Regions from separate parts of the Providencia sp. R33 genome, predicted to be linked through region 4. Evidence: predicted binding sites of a transcription regulator. Region 4 holds the regulator's gene; each other region holds the start of a gene.
The links. The regulator CRP, encoded in region 4, controls carbon source genes, mostly activating them, when cyclic AMP is high. The targets are predictions, from matches to a motif close to ATGTGANNNNNNTCACAT.

Region 1: the regulator CRP is predicted to act here: its motif matches at 2,783-2,800, upstream of epd (erythrose-4-phosphate dehydrogenase).
Region 2: the regulator CRP is predicted to act here: its motif matches at 3,849-3,866, upstream of deoC (deoxyribose-phosphate aldolase).
Region 3: the regulator CRP is predicted to act here: its motif matches at 2,871-2,888, upstream of deoC (deoxyribose-phosphate aldolase).

Annotation. Positions count from the first base shown of each region.
Region 1 covers NZ_CP072453.1:4,567,835-4,572,682, forward strand. The annotation lists gene J6836_RS21170 (TenA family transcriptional regulator) at 1-2, shown strand, start outside; gene tkt (transketolase) at 505-2,496, shown strand; gene epd (erythrose-4-phosphate dehydrogenase) at 2,813-3,841, shown strand; gene pgk (phosphoglycerate kinase) at 3,941-4,848, shown strand, end outside.
Region 2 covers NZ_CP072453.1:4,273,974-4,278,821, forward strand. The annotation lists gene J6836_RS19885 (invasin domain 3-containing protein) at 1-1,005, opposite strand, end outside; gene rnz (ribonuclease Z) at 1,252-2,166, shown strand; gene deoR (DNA-binding transcriptional repressor DeoR) at 2,205-2,984, opposite strand; gene deoC (deoxyribose-phosphate aldolase) at 3,040-3,708, opposite strand; gene rbsK (ribokinase) at 3,877-4,806, shown strand.
Region 3 covers NZ_CP072453.1:4,381,880-4,386,727, reverse strand. The annotation lists gene deoB (phosphopentomutase) at 1-404, opposite strand, end outside; gene deoA (thymidine phosphorylase) at 458-1,780, opposite strand; gene deoC (deoxyribose-phosphate aldolase) at 1,829-2,608, opposite strand; gene J6836_RS20365 (NupC/NupG family nucleoside CNT transporter) at 3,105-4,388, opposite strand; gene J6836_RS20360 (TatD family hydrolase) at 4,692-4,848, opposite strand, start outside.
Region 4 covers NZ_CP072453.1:4,081,531-4,086,378, reverse strand. The annotation lists gene J6836_RS19155 (phosphoribulokinase) at 30-896, shown strand; gene J6836_RS19150 (OsmC family protein) at 987-1,388, opposite strand; gene crp (cAMP-activated global transcriptional regulator CRP) at 1,745-2,377, shown strand; gene J6836_RS19140 (hypothetical protein) at 2,569-3,984, shown strand; gene J6836_RS19135 (aspartate aminotransferase family protein) at 4,032-4,848, opposite strand, start outside.

The DNA of each region.
Region 1 (4,848 bases), 490 kb from region 4:
GACCTGAGAGTAACTCTCTAAAGTTTTATATTAAAAAAGGTGCAATAACGGCACCTTTTTTGTACTCATTGACCCGTCATTGGAAAGGGGTTGTGTATTTCTACTTAAATCAAAACAAAAATATTCGGGCATATTGAAGCATTTTTTTGCTTAAAACTTTGTCAATCATCACTAATGTGGCAGCTAAATGTGCTAGATGGATAAATCACCTTGATCCCAGACCGTGAACTCAGGTTTAATAAGGTTAGTCACTTGCGCAAAAATGTAAGCCTTAAGGGATATTTTGCGCAATGGAATGGATTCAGCTTTGCGGCAGTTCAATTTATTAGCGATCTGCTGCCATGAACATAGCAAATATTGCGGTATGGGTAGAATTGGGTTACTTTCAATCGCGCTACATCGGTAAATTGACGTTTTTCGTTGTGGCAAAATCAAAGTAGCACTATCCGTATTGCGTTGTAAAAATTGGTTTAAGTACGTTTTTATCCTACCTGGAGTATACTGATGACGACTCGTAAAACCCTTGCTAATGCTATCCGCTTTCTAAGTATGGATGCGGTTCAAAAAGCAAAATCAGGGCATCCTGGCGCGCCAATGGGCATGGCTGATATTGCTGAAGTACTGTGGCGTGACCATATGAATCATAACCCAGCAAACCCACACTGGGCAGATCGTGACCGCTTTGTACTGTCAAACGGCCATGGCTCAATGCTGATTTATAGCTTGCTGCACCTGACTGGTTATGACTTATCTATCGAAGAGTTAAAAAACTTCCGCCAATTACACTCTAAAACACCGGGCCACCCAGAATATGGCTATACTCCAGGTGTTGAAACAACAACGGGTCCTTTAGGTCAAGGTATTGCAAACGCAGTCGGTTTCGCGATTGCAGAACGCACATTAGCGGCGCAATTCAACCGTCCTGGCCATGATGTTGTTGACCACCACACTTATGTCTTCATGGGTGATGGTTGTATGATGGAAGGTATCTCGCACGAAGCGTGTTCTTTAGCGGGTACACTGAAATTAAATAAACTGATCGCATTCTATGATGACAACGGCATCTCTATTGATGGTGAAGTTGAAGGTTGGTTTACTGATGATACTGCGGCACGTTTCGAGTCTTATGGCTGGCATGTTATTCGTGACATCGATGGTCACGATGCATCGCAAATCAATGCTGCGGTAAATGAAGCGAAAAAAGCAGATAAACCAACGCTGATTATGTGCAAAACCATCATTGGTTTTGGTTCACCTAATAAAGCGGGTTCTGAATCTGTTCACGGTGCACCATTAGGTGATGCTGAAATTGCAGCAACACGTGAAGCACTGGGCTGGAAATTTGGTCCGTTCGAAATTCCACAAGATATTTATGAAGCTTGGAATGCACGTAAAGCGGGCGAAGCGAAACAAAAAGCGTGGGATGAGAAATTTGCTGCTTATACCGCGGAATTCCCTGAGTTAGCGGCTGAGTTTACTCGTCGTATGAACGGTGAATTACCTGCAAACTTTGATGCAGAAGCGAAAAAATTCGTTGAAACATTGCAACAAAACCCAGCCAACATCGCTAGCCGTAAAGCATCACAAAATGCACTAGAAGCTTTCGGTAAAGTATTACCTGAGTTTATGGGTGGCTCTGCTGACTTAGCTCCAAGTAACTTAACCATGTGGTCAGGTTCTAAAGCACTGAATGTAGACCCAGCGGGTAACTACATCCATTACGGTGTACGTGAATTTGGTATGTCAGCCATCATGAATGGTATCGCATTACACGGCGGTTTCATTCCTTACGGTGCGACCTTCCTGATGTTCGTTGAATACGCGCGTAATGCTGTGCGTATGGCCGCATTGATGAAAATTCGTAGCATCTTCGTTTATACTCACGACTCTATCGGTCTGGGTGAAGATGGCCCAACTCACCAACCAGTAGAGCAACTGGCAAGCCTGCGTGTGACGCCAAACGTCAGCACATGGCGTCCGTGTGACCAAGTTGAGTCTGCGGTTGCATGGAAATATGCCGTTGAGCGTAAAGATGGCCCAAGTGCACTGATTTTCTCTCGTCAGAACTTAGAGCAGCAACCTCGTACCGCTGAGCAATTAGCAAATATCGAGAAAGGGGCTTACGTTCTGAAAGATTGCGCAGGTACACCTGAGCTTATCTTCATCGCAACAGGTTCTGAAGTTGAATTAGCGGTTAAAGCTGCTGACCAACTGACTGCTGAAGGCCGCAAAGTTCGCGTTGTTTCAATGCCATCTACAGATGCATTTGATAAACAAGACGCTGCGTACCGTGAAGCTGTTTTACCTGCAAATGTTAGCGCTCGTGTGGCTATCGAAGCGGGTATTGCTGATTACTGGTTCAAATACACTGGCTTAAACGGTGCTATCATCGGTATGCATACCTTTGGTGAATCTGCGCCAGCGGAAGAACTGTACAAAGAGTTCGGCATCACTGTAGAAAAAGCAGTTGAAGCAGCGAAATCTCTTCTGAAATAAGTGATTTAATGATGGGGTATTCATTAGTTGAATGCCCTGCATAATCTTATTTTGCTGAACAACGCCTAGCGGATCGTTAGGCGTTGTTTTTTTGTGCACTAATCGATGATTTTCTATTGCGTTCTATCATTTTATCCCTTAATCTAATTCTAGATTAGCTGAACCGTTTCAGTGAAATGAAAATCAATGAAAAAATATTTTAAAAGTGTCGGCTACAGCACACTTTTGATGTTTAACAGCTAAAATGAGCAGTAGAGTGAGTGCGACTCAGTTATCCTTAGCAACCGTGTGATTTTGCTCAGATACAAGGTGTGGAATGGCAATCAGGGTGGCAATAAATGGCTTTGGTCGAATTGGTCGAAGCGTTTTAAGAGCGTTATATGAATCGAGCCGTCGGGCAGAGATAGTCGTCGTTGCAATTAACGAACTTGCTGAACCGGAAGGCATCGCGCATTTGCTGAAGTATGATTCCAGCCATGGGCGCTTTGCATGGGATGTGAGGCTTAATGGCCCACTCTTACAGGTCGGCGATGATAACATTCGTTTATTTCACCAAACCGATATCACAGGTTTACCGTGGAAAGAACTCGGTGTTGATATCGTACTTGATTGCAGTGGTGCTTACGGATCCCGTGATGATGGCTTAATGCATATCGCGGCAGGCGCTAAAAAAGTGCTATTCTCTCATCCTGGTACTGATGACCTTGATGCCACTGTTGTCTATGGTGTTAACCACGAAAGCTTAACGGCCAAAGACAAGATAGTATCAAACGCCTCTTGCACCACTAACTGCATTATCCCAATTATTAAATTGCTTGATGAAGCATTTACGATTGAGTCAGGGACCGTTACGACGATCCACGCGTCAATGAATGACCAACCCGTTATCGATGCTTATCATAAAGATTTACGAAGAACGCGTGCTGCCAGCCAATCTATTATTCCAGTTGATACCAAGTTAGCGGCAGGTATTACGCGAATTTTTCCGAAATTCAAAGATCATTTTGAAGCTATCTCTGTCCGTGTGCCTACAACCAATGTGACAGCGATTGATTTGAGTGTTACCGTACATGACGATGTCTGTGTTGAAAAAGTGAACCAACTACTGCGAAGCGCCGCACAGGGGCATTTTCGTGGTATAGTGGACTACACAGAATTACCGTTAGTCTCGATGGATTTTAATCATGATCCACACAGTGCTATTATAGATGGTACGCAAACGCGAGTTAGCGGAAAACATTTAATAAAAACCCTGGTTTGGTGTGATAACGAATGGGGGTTTGCTAACCGGATGCTAGATACAACGCTAGCAATGGTAGCGGTCGGTTTCGACGAACAGGTTTAAACTAATTGGCTACTGACAGACAGCAGGGCATGATAACCTTTTTCGCCTCTGCCCAGTAGTTGATGGAAACTTTATAGAGAATCAACAAGAGGATTCACCATGTCTGTAATTAAGATGACCGATTTAGACTTAGCGGGTAAACGTGTTTTTATTCGTTCTGACTTAAACGTTCCTGTAAAAGATGGCAAAGTTACTTCTGATGCACGTATCCGTGCTTCATTACCAACAATCGAAGCTGCTCTGAAGCAAGGCGCTAAAGTTATGGTCACTTCTCACCTCGGTCGTCCGACTGAAGGCGAGTACAACGAAGAGTTTTCACTGCAACCTGTTGTTGACTATCTGACAGATAAAATCGATTACCCAGTTCGTTTAGTCAAAGACTACTTAAATGGCGTTGATATTGCCGCTGGCGAGTTAGTCGTTCTGGAAAACGTTCGCTTTAATAAAGGCGAGAAAAAAGACGACGAAACGCTGTCAAAACAATACGCTGCATTATGTGACGTGTATGTGATGGATGCGTTTGGTACGGCTCACCGTGCTCAAGCATCGACCCATGGCGTGGCAAAATTCTCACCTGTTGCGTGCGCAGGTCCATTGTTAAGCAATGAGTTAGAAGCATTAGGCAAAGCACTGGGTAATCCAGCGCGTCCAATGGTTGCGATTGTGGGTGGTTCTAAAGTCTCCACAAAACTGACCGTGTTAGATTCACTGTCTAAGATAGCTGACCAACTGATTGTTGGTGGTGGTATCGCAAATACCTTTATCGCAGCAGAAGGCAACAATGTTGGTCGTTCATTATATGAAGCTGACTTAATCCCTGAAGCGAAAAAATTACTGGCTAACTGCCAAATTCCAGTACCGACAGATGTCCGTGTTGCCACTGAGTTCTCTGAAACAGCAGAAGCGACCCTGAAATCAAGTACTGAAATCAAAGATGACGAGCAAATTCTGGACTTAGGTGATGAATCAGCGGAACGTCTGGCTGAGATCCTGAAAAACGCCAAAAC
Region 2 (4,848 bases), 190 kb from region 4:
GCGATTCCCAGAGAGGCGACGCGCTTCTGCCACTTTGGTTGGATCTAAATGATGAGCTAAGCTTTTACCAAGCGTCCATGTAAATTGAATTTTAGCTTGAGTTTCTTTTTTGCCCTGACTGCCGATTTTATGGTTAGCATTAAGAGTTAATAATGGGAATGGTGTCCACTGGGCGCCGATAGTTGCCGCTTTCGGATTTTTTTGACGTTTTGTTTTTTCAAAGAGCGCAACGCTATCACCATAATATTGTTCATATTTAAGGCTTCCACCTAAGTGTGGATAAGCGGGTAACCAACCCTCTGCTTGGATATCCCAACCATTGGCAGGCTTGGCATTGAAATCATGGTTTAATTCAGAAGTACTTTTCCATGAGCTCAAAGCGAAGTAGGTATTGGCGTTAACTTTAAGATAATCTTGCCAATATTCCACACCAACGCCCGCTCGCGTATGGTAGTGAGAAAGGTCGTGATCGATAAACGCATTAATACCAAGCGTATTTTTTTCATAAAAACGGCGTAAGCCAATGCCATTATTTGTTTGCAGTCGGCCATCATTGCGATGAACACTATGCTGTGTAAATAACAGAGTGTCGGGTTGATCATACCAAGGGATCAGCCAATCTAATTGGGAATTTTTAACCGATAATTTCTTATCAAGATTAATGCTTAGCTTGGCATTACCTGATTTGGATAACCAACTTTCAATCTCTTTTGTGGCTTCATTGGTCGCTTTATTTCGCGCATAATTTTGCGCCATATCGGACAAATCTTTGGATTTTTTCTTCTGTGAAAGAAAAGTTCCCAGTGTTTTACTGTACTCAGCGACTAAACGTTCCGTATTGTCTTCAGCAATAATATTGTCGCTGCCTAATGTTGGCAGATCATTGTTATCTAACATTTTTGCATAGCTGGGGATAACGGGCATAATGGCGGATGACCAGATAGCCGTAAATATGACAAAGCCGTTAGCGATTTTTTGTTTAACGGTTAAAGAAGCGGGGCTCATTCAATGTATTCCTAATAGCGAAAATTAACGCGGCTATTTTGGAATGCACCTTAGGGTCAGAGCTTGTGAATTAATTTGACTTAAAAAGAAGCGAATTTTGCAAGTTGGAAAAGATAAGAATGTTAGGTCTTGTCGCGACGAAAATTACAAGAAGAAAAAGGCAATGCAAAAAACAACGTTAATCTAATTGGAAAACTTTGGAATCTTTTCTTCGCAATATAAAACAAAGAGATAGATAGAGGAATTATGGAACTGACTTTTTTAGGCACCAGTGCTGGCGTACCAACTAAGGAACGGAATGTCACCAGTATGATATTAAATCTGGTCGGCATTCGAAAAAGTTATTGGCTGTTTGATTGTGGTGAGGGGACACAGCACCGCATCCTCAATAGCCCATTTAAAGCACCCAAAATTGAGAAGATATTTATTACTCATTTGCACGGCGACCACATTTTTGGGTTGCCAGGGCTATTGTGCAGCCGCTCGATGGGAGGCTCGACAGACCCTCTAACACTTTATGGGCCTAAAGGGCTCAAGCTGTACATTGAAACGGTGCTGTCCGTCAGTGTGTCTTATATGACTTATCCACTTGAAATTATTGAAATTGAAGCGGGTCAATTATTTGATGATGGTGAGTTGACTGTAACGGCTTACCCCCTTGATCACCGCGTCGAATGTTATGGTTACCGTATTGAAGAGCACGCCAAAAGCGGGCCGTTAGAGGCGAACAAATTAGCGAGTGATAACATTCCCCGTGGCCCATGGATGCAAGCGCTCAAAGCGGGAGAAACCATTACCCTTGAAGATGGCCGTATGGTTAATGGCGCAGATTACCTTGGTGAGCCCATTCCCGGTAAAGTTATTGCTATTTTTGGTGATACACAACCAACACCGCTGGCGTTTGAGCTGGCTAGAAATGCGGATGTGATGGTGCATGAAACCACGTTAGAAGCGGCTTTTGCAGAAAAAGCCAACGAACGAGGCCATTCAACGACGGTACAAGCGGCCCAATTAGCCCGTGAAGCTGGGGTAAAACGTTTTATTGCCACCCATTTAAGTGGGCGTTATATGAGCGAAGATATTCCAAAGCTACTTGCAGAATGCCAAGCTGAATTTGCTGCAACCCAAATCGCGGAAGATTATTTGACGGTGAAGATTTGATTTTGCGGGCAATGGTGAGCCCGCCACCTCTTTTTGACTCAGTAAATTACTTTCACAAACCCATTGCGGCAGTATGTTTCATACTCATCAGAAAGCTGCCTGTTTGTGACTATCACATCAAATTGTGATAATTCCCCCATATTGGCTGTCGCTACTTCATCAAACAAGTTATAAGGCGCCAATAAAATTTTACGAATGGATTTTTCCATCGCTTTTTTCTTCATCGGTAAATCATCGATATTATAACAAGTTACGCCATAAGTACCGTGGACACCTGCGGCGGAAATAAAGGCTTTTTTGGGGTTAATTGAGTCAAGCAAGGAAGGTAAAGAAGGGTTGTAAAATGAGTCACTTTTGGGGCGATATTCACCGCCGCATAACAAAGCCGTGGCATTTTTTTTCTGGCTAAGGGCAAGAAAAACGTTATGGGAATAACAAATCCCCGTAAAACTGATTTCTTCAGGGATCAGAGAAATCAAGGTTGCCATTTCAATGCCATTATCGAAGAAAATAACGTCATCCTCTGTCACCATACTGGCTGCGAGGTTAGGAATATAAAGTTCTTCGGTTTGATCTGGCGTGAAAACATCGGCTTGTTGCTCTTGGGCAACTAAGTTAGCAGGTTGGGTAACAGAAACAATGTAGCCACCAAGCAGTGACATCGGGATAGGGCCTTCTGCATCTGCACTGAGGTCTCGGCGAATGGTCATTTCAGAGACTTCGAGTATCCTAGCGGCTTCTTTTAAATGAATGCGTCCTGAACGTTTCAAACATTCACTTAAACGGCGAAGGCGTTCTTTTTGTTTAGTTTCTATCACCCTACAATCCTTTTATGAGATACAAAATTGGCGCGGTTAGACCGCGCCCCATCACTTAGTAGTCACTCGGCTTTGTTGTTGTTCCTGTGACAATCGAAACACTGGCACTTGCGCCAACACGGTTTGCGCCCGCTTCAATCATTTTAATTGCTGTTTCACGGTCACGTACGCCACCAGAGGCTTTTACACCGACTTCGCTACCAACCACTTTGCGCATTAATGCAACATGGTGTTCGGTCGCACCCATTGTACTGAAACCTGTTGAAGTTTTCACAAAACCGACGTTAATTGTGCGGCAAATTTCACAAACTTGTGTAATTTCTTCATCCGTTAACAGGCAATTTTCTAAAATTACTTTTAATGTGGCATTACCGCAGGCGGTAAATACGGCTTCAATGTCTTTACGGACAAAGTCTAAATCGCCGCTTTTTAACATGCCAACGTTAATCACCATATCCACTTCATCTGCACCGCGACGCACCGCTTCAGCCGCTTCAAACGCTTTTGCTTCGGTTAAGCAAGCCCCTAATGGGAAGCCTACCACACAGCAAACTTTGACGTCGCTGTTTTTTAAAAGCTCACTAGCTAAAGGAACATACCCTGTATTTACACATACGGAAGCAAAGTGGTATTCAGCCGCTTCTGCACATAATTTTGTGATATCACTGACAGTCGCGTTAGCAGCAAGTAAAGTGTGATCAATATATTTTGCTAAGTCTTGCATTTTCAACTTTCCTATATAAATGTGGGATAGACAACAAAGAATGAGGAAATGTGGTAGATGTAACACTTGATCATTCGTTATTCGAGATCCTAATCACAAATGATATTTTTGCAACATGATAATGTTACTATCATATCATTATGTGATTTATTTAACACGAGGGGCATCATGGATATAGCAGTTATTGGTTCAAACATGGTTGATTTGATCACTTACATCGATCAAATGCCAAAAGAAGGCGAAACGTTAGAAGCGCCCGCGTTCAAAATTGGTTGTGGCGGTAAAGGTGCGAATCAGGCGGTTGCCGCTGCTAAATTAAATTCGAAAGTGATTATGTTAACCAAAGTTGGGGATGACATTTTCGCGGATAACACCATCCGTAACCTTGAATCTTACGGTATTAACACCCGTTATGTTGAAAAAGTTCCTTGCACATCCAGTGGTGTTGCACCGATTTTTGTCAATCAAAACTCATCTAACAGTATTTTGATAGTCAAAGGGGCCAACAAGTTCTTATCACCGGAAGATATCGACCGTGCAGCGGAAGATCTGAAAAAATGTAAGTTGATCGTCCTGCAATTAGAAGTGCAGTTAGAAACGGTTTATCACGCAATCTCATTTGGTAATAAAAATGGGATCCCTGTGCTGCTTAACCCAGCCCCTGCGCAGCGTTCGCTCGATCTGGATTTTGCTTGCCGCTGTGATTTCTTTGTCCCAAATGAAACGGAATTAGAAATTTTAACCAATATGCCAGTAGACACGATGGATAACGTCCGCCGTGCAGCACAATCTCTGCTGGATAAAGGGTTGAAAAACCTCATTGTGACCTTAGGGGAAAAAGGCGCACTGTGGATGACCCGCGATAGCGAGTTACATATACCGGCAATCAAAGTGAATGCCATCGATACGAGTGGTGCGGGGGATGCCTTTATCGGTTGCTTCTCTCATTACTATGTACACACGGGGAATATTGAAGAAGCACTGAAAAAAGCAGTGATGTTTTCTGCATTTAGTGTGACAGGGAAAGGGACTCAATCTTCTTATCCAAGTGTTGAGCAATTCAATGAATTTGTGCAAATCAACACTTCAAACGCATAGCTAAATAATAAAACTCAACGTAGCTGAATACCCTTTGACGTA
Region 3 (4,848 bases), 300 kb from region 4:
TTTTTAACTAAGGTATCCAGCAATTCTTGTGGGAAGCTGTTTTCTTCGTTAGAGAAATAGCCCCAATCGAATAACACAGGTACACCCGCGATTTCCCAGTGACCTGATGGGGTATCTTTACCAGAAGAAATCTCACTCGCATAACCATATGCACCGATAATTTCTGCATTAGGATCAAGACCCGCAGGGAATGAACCGCTTGATTCTTCTCCTGCTTTACCTAAACCTAATTTTGTTAAATTAGGTAAATGCAGAGGTCCTTTACGACCAATATCCGCTTCGCCGCGTGCGCAAGCATCTGCAATGTGACCCAACGTATTTGAGCCTTCATCACCAAATTTATGTGCATCGTGTGCAGCGCCGATCCCAAAGGAATCCAAAACCATAATAAATGTGCGTTTCATATTTTTCTCCTGCGGTATTTATTAGAACGATATACCACTAAAATCTATTTGTATTACTCGCTGATTTGGCGATAAACCATTGGCGTTTGCTCAGGGGAATTTTCACCAATAACCATGGCTGCGCGCACTTCTTTTGCCGCTTCTTCCCATGCTTTTTCACTGTTCGCATGGATAATTGCCAATGGTGTTTGTGTATCCACTTTCGCACCTAACGCTGCGATATCACTCAAACCAACACTGTAGTCAATTGGGTCTGTGGCTTTGCGACGACCGCCACCTAATGTCACAACGGACATACCCAATGCACGCGTATCCATTTGCGTGATAATACCGTCTTTCGGTGCATAAACCGCTTTGCTCAACACGGCGGTTGGCAGATATTTGTCATAATTTTCAACAAAGTCTGCTGGGCCTTTTTGTGCTGCAACCATACGACCAAACACTTCGGCGGCTTTGCCGTTATCCAGTACCGCTTGCAGTTTTTGACGCGCTTCTTCACGGGTAGCCGCGAGTGAGCCTGAAACCAACATTTCCACACAAAGTGCCATCGTCACTTCATACAGACGTGGGTTACGGTATTCGCCAGTTAAGAATTGCACGGCTTCACGTACTTCAACCGCATTACCCGCACTGGATGCCAGCACTTCGTTCATGTCGGTTAACAATGCCGTCGTTTTACAACCTGCGCCGTTTGCTACTTTGACGATTGACTCTGCCAGCTCCTCTGATTTCTCATAGGTTGGCATAAATGCGCCAGAGCCGACTTTCACATCCATGACCAAGGCATCAAGGCCTTCCGCCAGTTTTTTACCTAAGATGGATGCTGTGATCAGCGGAATCGAGTCAACTGTTGCAGTAATATCACGGGTTGCATAAAAACGTTTATCGGCTGGTGCTAATGAATTGGTTTGCCCAATAATCGCCACACCCACATCTTTAATAATGTCACGGAAACGAACATCATCGGGGAAAATGTCGAAATTAGGAATCGCTTCTAGCTTATCCAGCGTACCACCTGTATGACCCAAACCACGGCCTGAAATCATTGGAACATAACCGCCACACGCAGCCACCATTGGGCCAAGCATCAGCGAAGTCACATCACCGACACCGCCCGTAGAGTGTTTATCCACTAATGGGCCGTTAAGATTGAGCGATTTCCAATTCAGAACTGTTCCTGAATCACGCATTGCCAGCGTCAGTGCTACACGCTCAGGCATCGTCATATCGTTAAAATAGATGGTCATTGCCAGTGCAGCAATTTGACCTTCCGAAACAGAATTATCACGGACACCATTGATAAAGAAGCGAATTTCCTCTTCGCTTAATGGTTTACCATCGCGTTTTTTACGAATAATTTCTTGTGCCAGAAACACGATATACTCCTTTAAAGTCGAATTTATCGGCTAACAATAATGCGAAAATTAATAACTGCTGCTTGACTTTTTAACGTCGTAACCCAGCGTGTTTAATAAATTTGCTAATAAGCTTGATGCGCCAAAACGGAAGTGGCGGCTATCAGCCCAATTGTCACCTAAAATTCGGCCTGCTAATGCTAAGTAATCGGCAGCTTCTTCCGCAGTACGGACGCCACCCGCAGGTTTGAAACCAACGGTTTTTGCAACGCCCATATCACTGATAACTTGCATCATGATTTCTGCGCTTTCTAATGTTGCATTAACGGGTACTTTACCTGTTGAGGTTTTGATAAAGTCAGCACCCGCTTTAATTGAAATTTCAGACGCTTTACGAATTAACGCAGCATCTTTTAATTCACCCGTTTCAATGATCACTTTCAGTAGTACATTGGCAGCAGCACACGCGTCTTTACACGCTTTCACTAAATCAAAACCAATTTGTTCATTGCCTGCGATCAGCGCACGGTATGGGAATACAACGTCAACTTCATCCGCGCCATAAGCGATAGCCGCTTTGGTTTCTGCTAATGCGATGTCAATATCATCATTACCGTGTGGGAAGTTGGTTACAGTCGCGATGCGAACGTCAGGAGTACCTTGCTCACGCAGTGTTTTGCGCGCAATTGGAATGAAACGAGGGTAGATACAAATTGCCGCTGTGTTGCCAGCAGGGCTTTTGGCTTGATGGCATAATGCAATCACTTTTGCATCAGTGTCGTCATCATTTAATGTGGTTAAATCCATCAGGGTCAGCGCGCGTTGTGCGGCTGCTTTTAAATCAGTCATATAACTCTCCAACGTTATTAATTCTTCAGAACGACACGTTCTTTGTTGGCGAGCGGGCTTGGTTCCTTAAAGATGCCAGCCGGATGCTTCCGAACTGAGCAGCTGAGTTCCTTCTCACCGCACGATGCCCTAGAGCCATTTGACTCTGAGAACTAGCAGTTCCATTAGCAGCTTACTAGTGTCTATTTGACCATGGAACAGCGTCATTTTATGTGCTACAAATCACATTAATCGACTGAATGTTACATTATTAAATATAATTATGTGAATAAGATCTCATTATACCCGATCTATCTGTTAATTTATTCACTCAAATGGCTTTTCTAACCTTAGACAATCATTAATTGACTAAGTTAAGAATAGTTGAAATTTTGCCGTTGAACATAAAAGATAGCAAATGAATATAAACGATAAAAATAAAAGCGAAAGAGCAACGCCCTTTCGCTTTTATCGTGAACAGGTTTGATAAACCCGCTTATAATTCTACGCAATACTTTTATGCTAACGCAGCGGCACCCAAGGTCAAGAAGAAGCCTGCAATGGTCGCACTCATTAAGTTAGAGAGTGTCCCTGCCATTACCGCTTTCATCCCTAAACGCGCGACATCGCCACGGCGATTTGGTGCCATTCCGCCTAAACCACCCAGCAAAATTGCCACGGATGATAAGTTTGCGAAACCGCACAATGCAAATGAAATAATCGCTTTAGTATGATCAGACAGCACTTGCTTACCTGCTGCGATAACCTCTGCATCCGCCTTCATATATTCACCAAAGTTCATGAATGCAACAAATTCATTTACAACAATTTTTTGGCCGATGAATGAACCGGCGATAGTCGCTTCGCTCCATGGCACACCAATTAAGTACGCAATCGGCGCAAATAACCAACCTAATAACAGTTCAAGAGACAACTGAGGGTAATCGAACCAGCCACCGATACCACCTAAAATACCATTGATTAATGCAATCAATGCGATGAATGCTAATAACATAGCCCCGACATTCAGAGCTAATTGCATACCTGATGAAGCACCTGCTGCTGCGGCATCAATAATGTTTGCAGGGCGTTCGTCTTCGGCAACTAAATCAGTCGCGTTGACTCTATCACGCGCATCTTCTGTTTCAGGTACCATCAGTTTTGCGAATAACAGACCACCTGGAGCCGCCATAAATGATGCTGCAATCAGGTATTCCATTGGTACGCCCATTTGTGCATAACCCGCTAACACAGAACCCGCCACTGATGCTAAACCACCACACATAATCGCAAACAATTCAGAGGTGGTCATGGTTGCAATGTAAGGACGTACAACCAGAGGAGCTTCGGTTTGCCCAACGAAAATATTTGCGGTTGCAGACAGTGACTCTGTTCTTGAAGTTCCTAGCACTTTTTGCAGACCGCCACCTAAGACCTTGATGACTAACTGCATGATACCTAGGTAATAAAGTACAGCGATCAACGATGAGAAAAACACGATAATAGGCAGAACGCGAAAAGCAAAGATAAAGCCGCCGCCACCAAATAATTCGAACATTTTGTCGGACACTAAGCCGCCAAAAATAAAGCTCATACCATCTTGGCCATAACCGATGACTTTAGAGACGCCATCAGATATTCCTTGCAGTACGCTGCGCCCAGCAGGTACGTATAAAACTAATGCGCCAATTGCTAATTGAATAATAAAAGCACCGCCCACAGTGCGAAGTCTTATCGCTCGGCGATTGCTCGAAAATAGGACAGCTATCGCGATGAGTACCGCCATTCCTATAATACTCATAATGAGTTGCATGGAAGGATCCCTGTTCACTTGATTCTAGGTTGATATATAAGGAAACGTGTAAGTCTCCTTGACTCTTTGTGTCATGATTATACCTAGTCATCACCAATAACCCGCAATGTTCATCACAAATACGAGGTGCAAGAAACACTGAAAATTCAAATAGCGTGATAAAAATCACAAAAATAAGTCGGTTTTATCTGGAAAGAGACTAAAGGTGTCATATGTCATGGTAAAAGCTGAATGGATTAAATCAGGTAGGAAACAGATTTATATAAGCATTACTTATTGTTTTAACTGTTTTTACTTTGTCAGATTAAATAACGACAGGCTATTATTGTAAAGTTGTTGGGCGATTTCTTCTGGAGATTCGTGGCGAAGCTCACAAAATGAACGAAAAACCCACTCAATACGCTCTGGTCGATTGGGCTCACCCTGAAAGCCTGAAACAGGCATATCT
Region 4 (4,848 bases):
GGCCATAAGCGCAACACAGGGAGTCCGCTATGTCCAAAAAACACCCGATTATTGCCATCACTGGTTCAAGCGGTGCCGGCACAACCTCAACTAGCCAAGCATTCCGTAAAATATTCCATCAATTAAATATCCAATCTGCCACGCTAGAAGGTGACAGCTTCCATCGTTATACTCGCCCTGAAATGGATATGGCGATCCGCAAAGCCAGAGAACAAGGCCGCCATATTAGTTATTTTGGCCCAGAAGCCAATGACTTTGCGCTACTTGAGCAAACACTGGTGGATTACGCCAAAACGGGCTGTGGGAAATCACGAAAATACCTACATACCTATGACGAAGCAGTTCCTTATGGTTTACAACCAGGTACATTCACCCCTTGGGAATCGTTACCCGAAAAAACGGATGTGCTGTTCTATGAGGGCTTACACGGTGGGATAGTGACACCTGAGCACAATGTCGCGCAACATGTTGATTTACTTGTCGGTGTTGTGCCTATCGTGAACTTAGAGTGGATACAAAAGCTCATCAGAGACACTACGGAGCGCGGGCACTCCCGAGAAGCGGTAATGGATTCAGTGGTACGTTCGATGGGTGACTACATTAACTACATTACACCACAATTTTCCCGTACTCATATTAACTTCCAACGCGTACCGACTGTGGATACCTCAAACCCATTTTCAGCGAAAGCCATTCCTTCACAAGATGAAAGCTTTATCGTTATTCGCTTTCGTGGGCTTGAACAGATCGATTTTCCCTACCTGCTATCAATGATATCAGGCTCTTTTATCTCTGCGATGAATACTATTGTGGTACCTGGAGGGAAATTAGGCTTAGCGATGGAATTAATTATGACACCAATAGTTGAAAAACTAATTAGTCAAAAACATAGCTAAATTGCTTTTTGATTATTAAACAAGATGCTTACCATTAATTAAGATAAGCATCTTTCAATTCAAATATATTAATAATAATTAAATTTATTTTTAATTTCTTATTTCAAAGCTGTGGGTCACTTCCACAGTTTTTTCTAACATCAACGCGACCGAACAATATTTTTCAGCCGAAAGTTGAACCGCACGTTCAACGGCTTTATCCGTTAATTCATTCCCTGTTACAATAAAATGCAAATGAATTTTAACGAAATAGCGTGGCGCTTCTTCGCGACGCTCGGAGGTTAATTTCACTTCACAGTCGGTAATGTCATTACGACCTTTTTGTAAGATGGATACCACGTCAATCGCGCTACAACCGCCCGCTGCCATTAACACCATCTCCATTGGGCTTGGTGCTTTATCGCCTGCGTTACCATCCATCATCACTTGGTGGCCTGACGCTGACTCACCTAAAAAAGAGAGTCCTTCTACCCATTTAACTCTTGCTTCCATTTTATTCCCCTTGAAATGAAATCGATTTAAAGGCTACATTGTTCCATAGATATAATGAATGTTATATCAGCTTTATTCTGCTGAAGCGATACAGGGAAGACTTTCTGTATTGAATATGCTACAAACAATACTTAGTTGATAGGATTAAGATCAAAACTCAACGTTGTATTTGATTATATTATAGTGTTGATATCAATTTGTTTACCCTAACCATGAAAAGCGATTGATGCAATGTTGCTCTTCCTATTATTTAGGGTATATAAGACAAATTAATATGCTAAGCTAGTGACTTTAAAGCCAGCCTTTCTGGTACGCTTTTTCCGGATGGCTGCAATAACATACAGAGGATAACGCTAATGGTTCTCGGCAAGCCACAAACAGACCCTACTCTTGAATGGTTTTTGTCACACTGCCATATTCATAAGTATCCATCCAAGAGCACACTGATCCATCAGGGTGAGAAAGCAGAAACCCTTTACTACATAGTTAAAGGTTCAGTGGCTGTTTTAATCAAAGATGAAGAAGGCAAAGAAATGATCCTCTCCTACCTGAATCAGGGGGATTTCATTGGTGAGCTTGGATTATTTGAAGAAGGGCAAGAACGTACTGCGTGGGTTAGAGCAAAAATCGCCTGCGAAGTTGCTGAAATTTCTTACAAAAAATTCCGTCAATTGATTCAGGTTAACCCTGATATCTTAATGCGCCTCTCTGCGCAAATGGCAAGCCGCCTACAAACCACGTCAGAAAAAGTGGGCAACCTCGCCTTCTTAGACGTGACAGGTCGTATTGCACAAACGTTACTGAATCTAGCCAAACAACCTGATGCCATGACGCATCCAGACGGGATGCAAATCAAAATCACCCGTCAGGAAATTGGCCAAATCGTTGGTTGTTCCCGTGAAACTGTCGGCCGTATTTTGAAAATGCTGGAAGATCAAAACTTAATCTCCGCGCATGGTAAAACCATTGTTGTTTACGGTACACGATAATTAACCTTTCGCCTCACTCCCTTGGTGGGGCGCACCTTTTTGAATAGCGTTATATCCTAAGTATAACGCTATTTCCCCAAAATACGGTTGTTTTATATATCATTTTTAATGAGTGTCGTTTCTTTATATTTTTCTGACTAATAATCAAACTAAGATAATGGGAGTTAACCATTATTAGGAGATTATTTGTTGTGAAATTAGATGTCAACGTCAATAAATTAGCCAGAATATCGAATAACACAAGTAATAAAAATATTGTTTTCCGAAGCCCGTCAATCATTGATAATTTAAGTATTATTAAGACATTCAATTCTGAGAATTATAAGAAAATAAACTTCGCGACTCTGACTTGTGAGTTTCAAGAAAGAGCACAACCCGAGCTAAATCGCCTCCCCTATTCACCACCTGTTGAAAAACTATTATTACCTTATACCTATCATGAAGATGATTTAATTTCCCCATCAAATATCGTTAAAAACAACATCACTATAAAAAATAATACGCCAATAAAAATTAAACTGGAATATACACCTATGAAAACCACCAACTCTAATGCTGAATTAATTAACATAGACCGAAAAAATTTTTTAATTAACGATTTTGGTATCAATAAAATAAAACAATTCTTTTATAATTCGATTGAAAAAGTACAATCAACAGGGAAGATTCAAGCTTTAGTAGTTAAAAACAAACTTAACCCTAGAAAGGAAGATTTATACAGCGTTAAGTTTTATAATAAAAATGAAATGACTGAAATACAAAAAACTAACAAACAAAATGCAGAAACAGTAAACGAAGAAAAAAACCCTCCTATATCATTTTCAGGTAAGGATAAAGAACAATTTAATCAAGCTAAGAACCTAAAAAATAGAATTCACGAGCTCGAAAAAGAGATATCATCCCGTAAAGATTTTAACAAATTAGGTGATAAATTTAAATATACCAAATCCACCCAAAATTTAATTAATGAATGTATTTCCTCTCCATCTAATAAAAGAGATACTACATTTAGCGCTACCATTGAAACTATGAATGAAGTTATTAATAAATTAAATAACCAACTCAGCGCCCTTAAAAAAAATGAAGAAAAAACCATAAAAATCACATCTGAAAAAAATATTTTCAATAGTAATGAGAGTCTAAATTCTAATTCCTCAGGCTATTATTCAGAAACAACCGATGAATCAGGTTATAGTTCAGAAGAAACTGAGAATCAGAATAAAAATAATATTATTAATAAAAAAAGTCATGAGTTAGAGAATTCAAAATCAAAAAAAATAGAAGAGCACCATAAAAAAACACATATTACGGTGAAACCGAAGAAAATAACGTATCAATTTAATGGGAAAATATATATCAATAGAGCAACAATGTTACGAGACATGCATATTAGCAAGGAATATAACTTCCAATTAAATGAAAATTCAAAACAAAAAATATTAAATGATAAAAAACCAGACACTAAAAATTTAGATGCTAAACTAAAAGGTGTAGAGAAAACCCTTAATGATTTAGGCCACCTTCAAGTAGAAATAAAAAAAGAAGAAACCCGTTTTACTCAATTAAAAAATCAGCTAAAAAATTTAGAGCATAGCGAAAAGGCTTAATTACGATAAAGGTGCAGAGGATCATTTCTGCACCTTTGATATAGAAATTAACCCAGCAACTTCCCAATCGCCGTCTCTAATTTTGCCATTCCGCTGTTGATTTCTTCTTCAGAAATAATCAGAGAAGGCGTAAAACGCAGTACGTTAGTGCCGGCGTTTAACATCATCAGGCCTTCCACTGCACTGGCTTGCAAAATATCTTTCGAGCGGTTTAATAGTTTGCCATCTAACTCCGCGCCGATTAATAACCCCATTCCTCTGATCTCGGAGAAAATGCCGTATTTATCATTCAGCTTATTTAAATGAGTAACAAATAGCTCGCGACGTTTTTCGACACCTTTTAATACTTCTTCAGTATTAATAATATCAAATGCGGCATTGCCCACCGCGCAAGCTAATGGGTTACCACCATACGTTGTACCATGAGAACCAACTTCCATGGTTTTCGCGATTTCTTCTGTCGTAATCATCGCACTAATTGGAAAACCACCGCCCAATGCTTTTGCTGTGGTCAAAATATCGGGTGTCACACCATAGTGCATATAAGAAAATAGTTTGCCTGTGCGCCCCATTCCACTTTGCACTTCATCGAAAATTAATAAGGCGTTATTTTCATCACACAGCTTACGAACACCTTGCAGAAATTCTGACGTAGCCGCAGTGACGCCACCTTCACCTTGTACGGGCTCTAAAACAACCGCACAGGTATTCTCATCGATCACCGCTTTAACTGCATCGAGGTCGTTAAAAGGTACATGGATAATATCCGCAGGCTTTGGCCCAAAACCGTCAGCGTATTTAGCTTGCCCACCAACCGAAACGGTAAATAGTGTGCGCCCATGGAACCCCTGCTTAAATGCAATG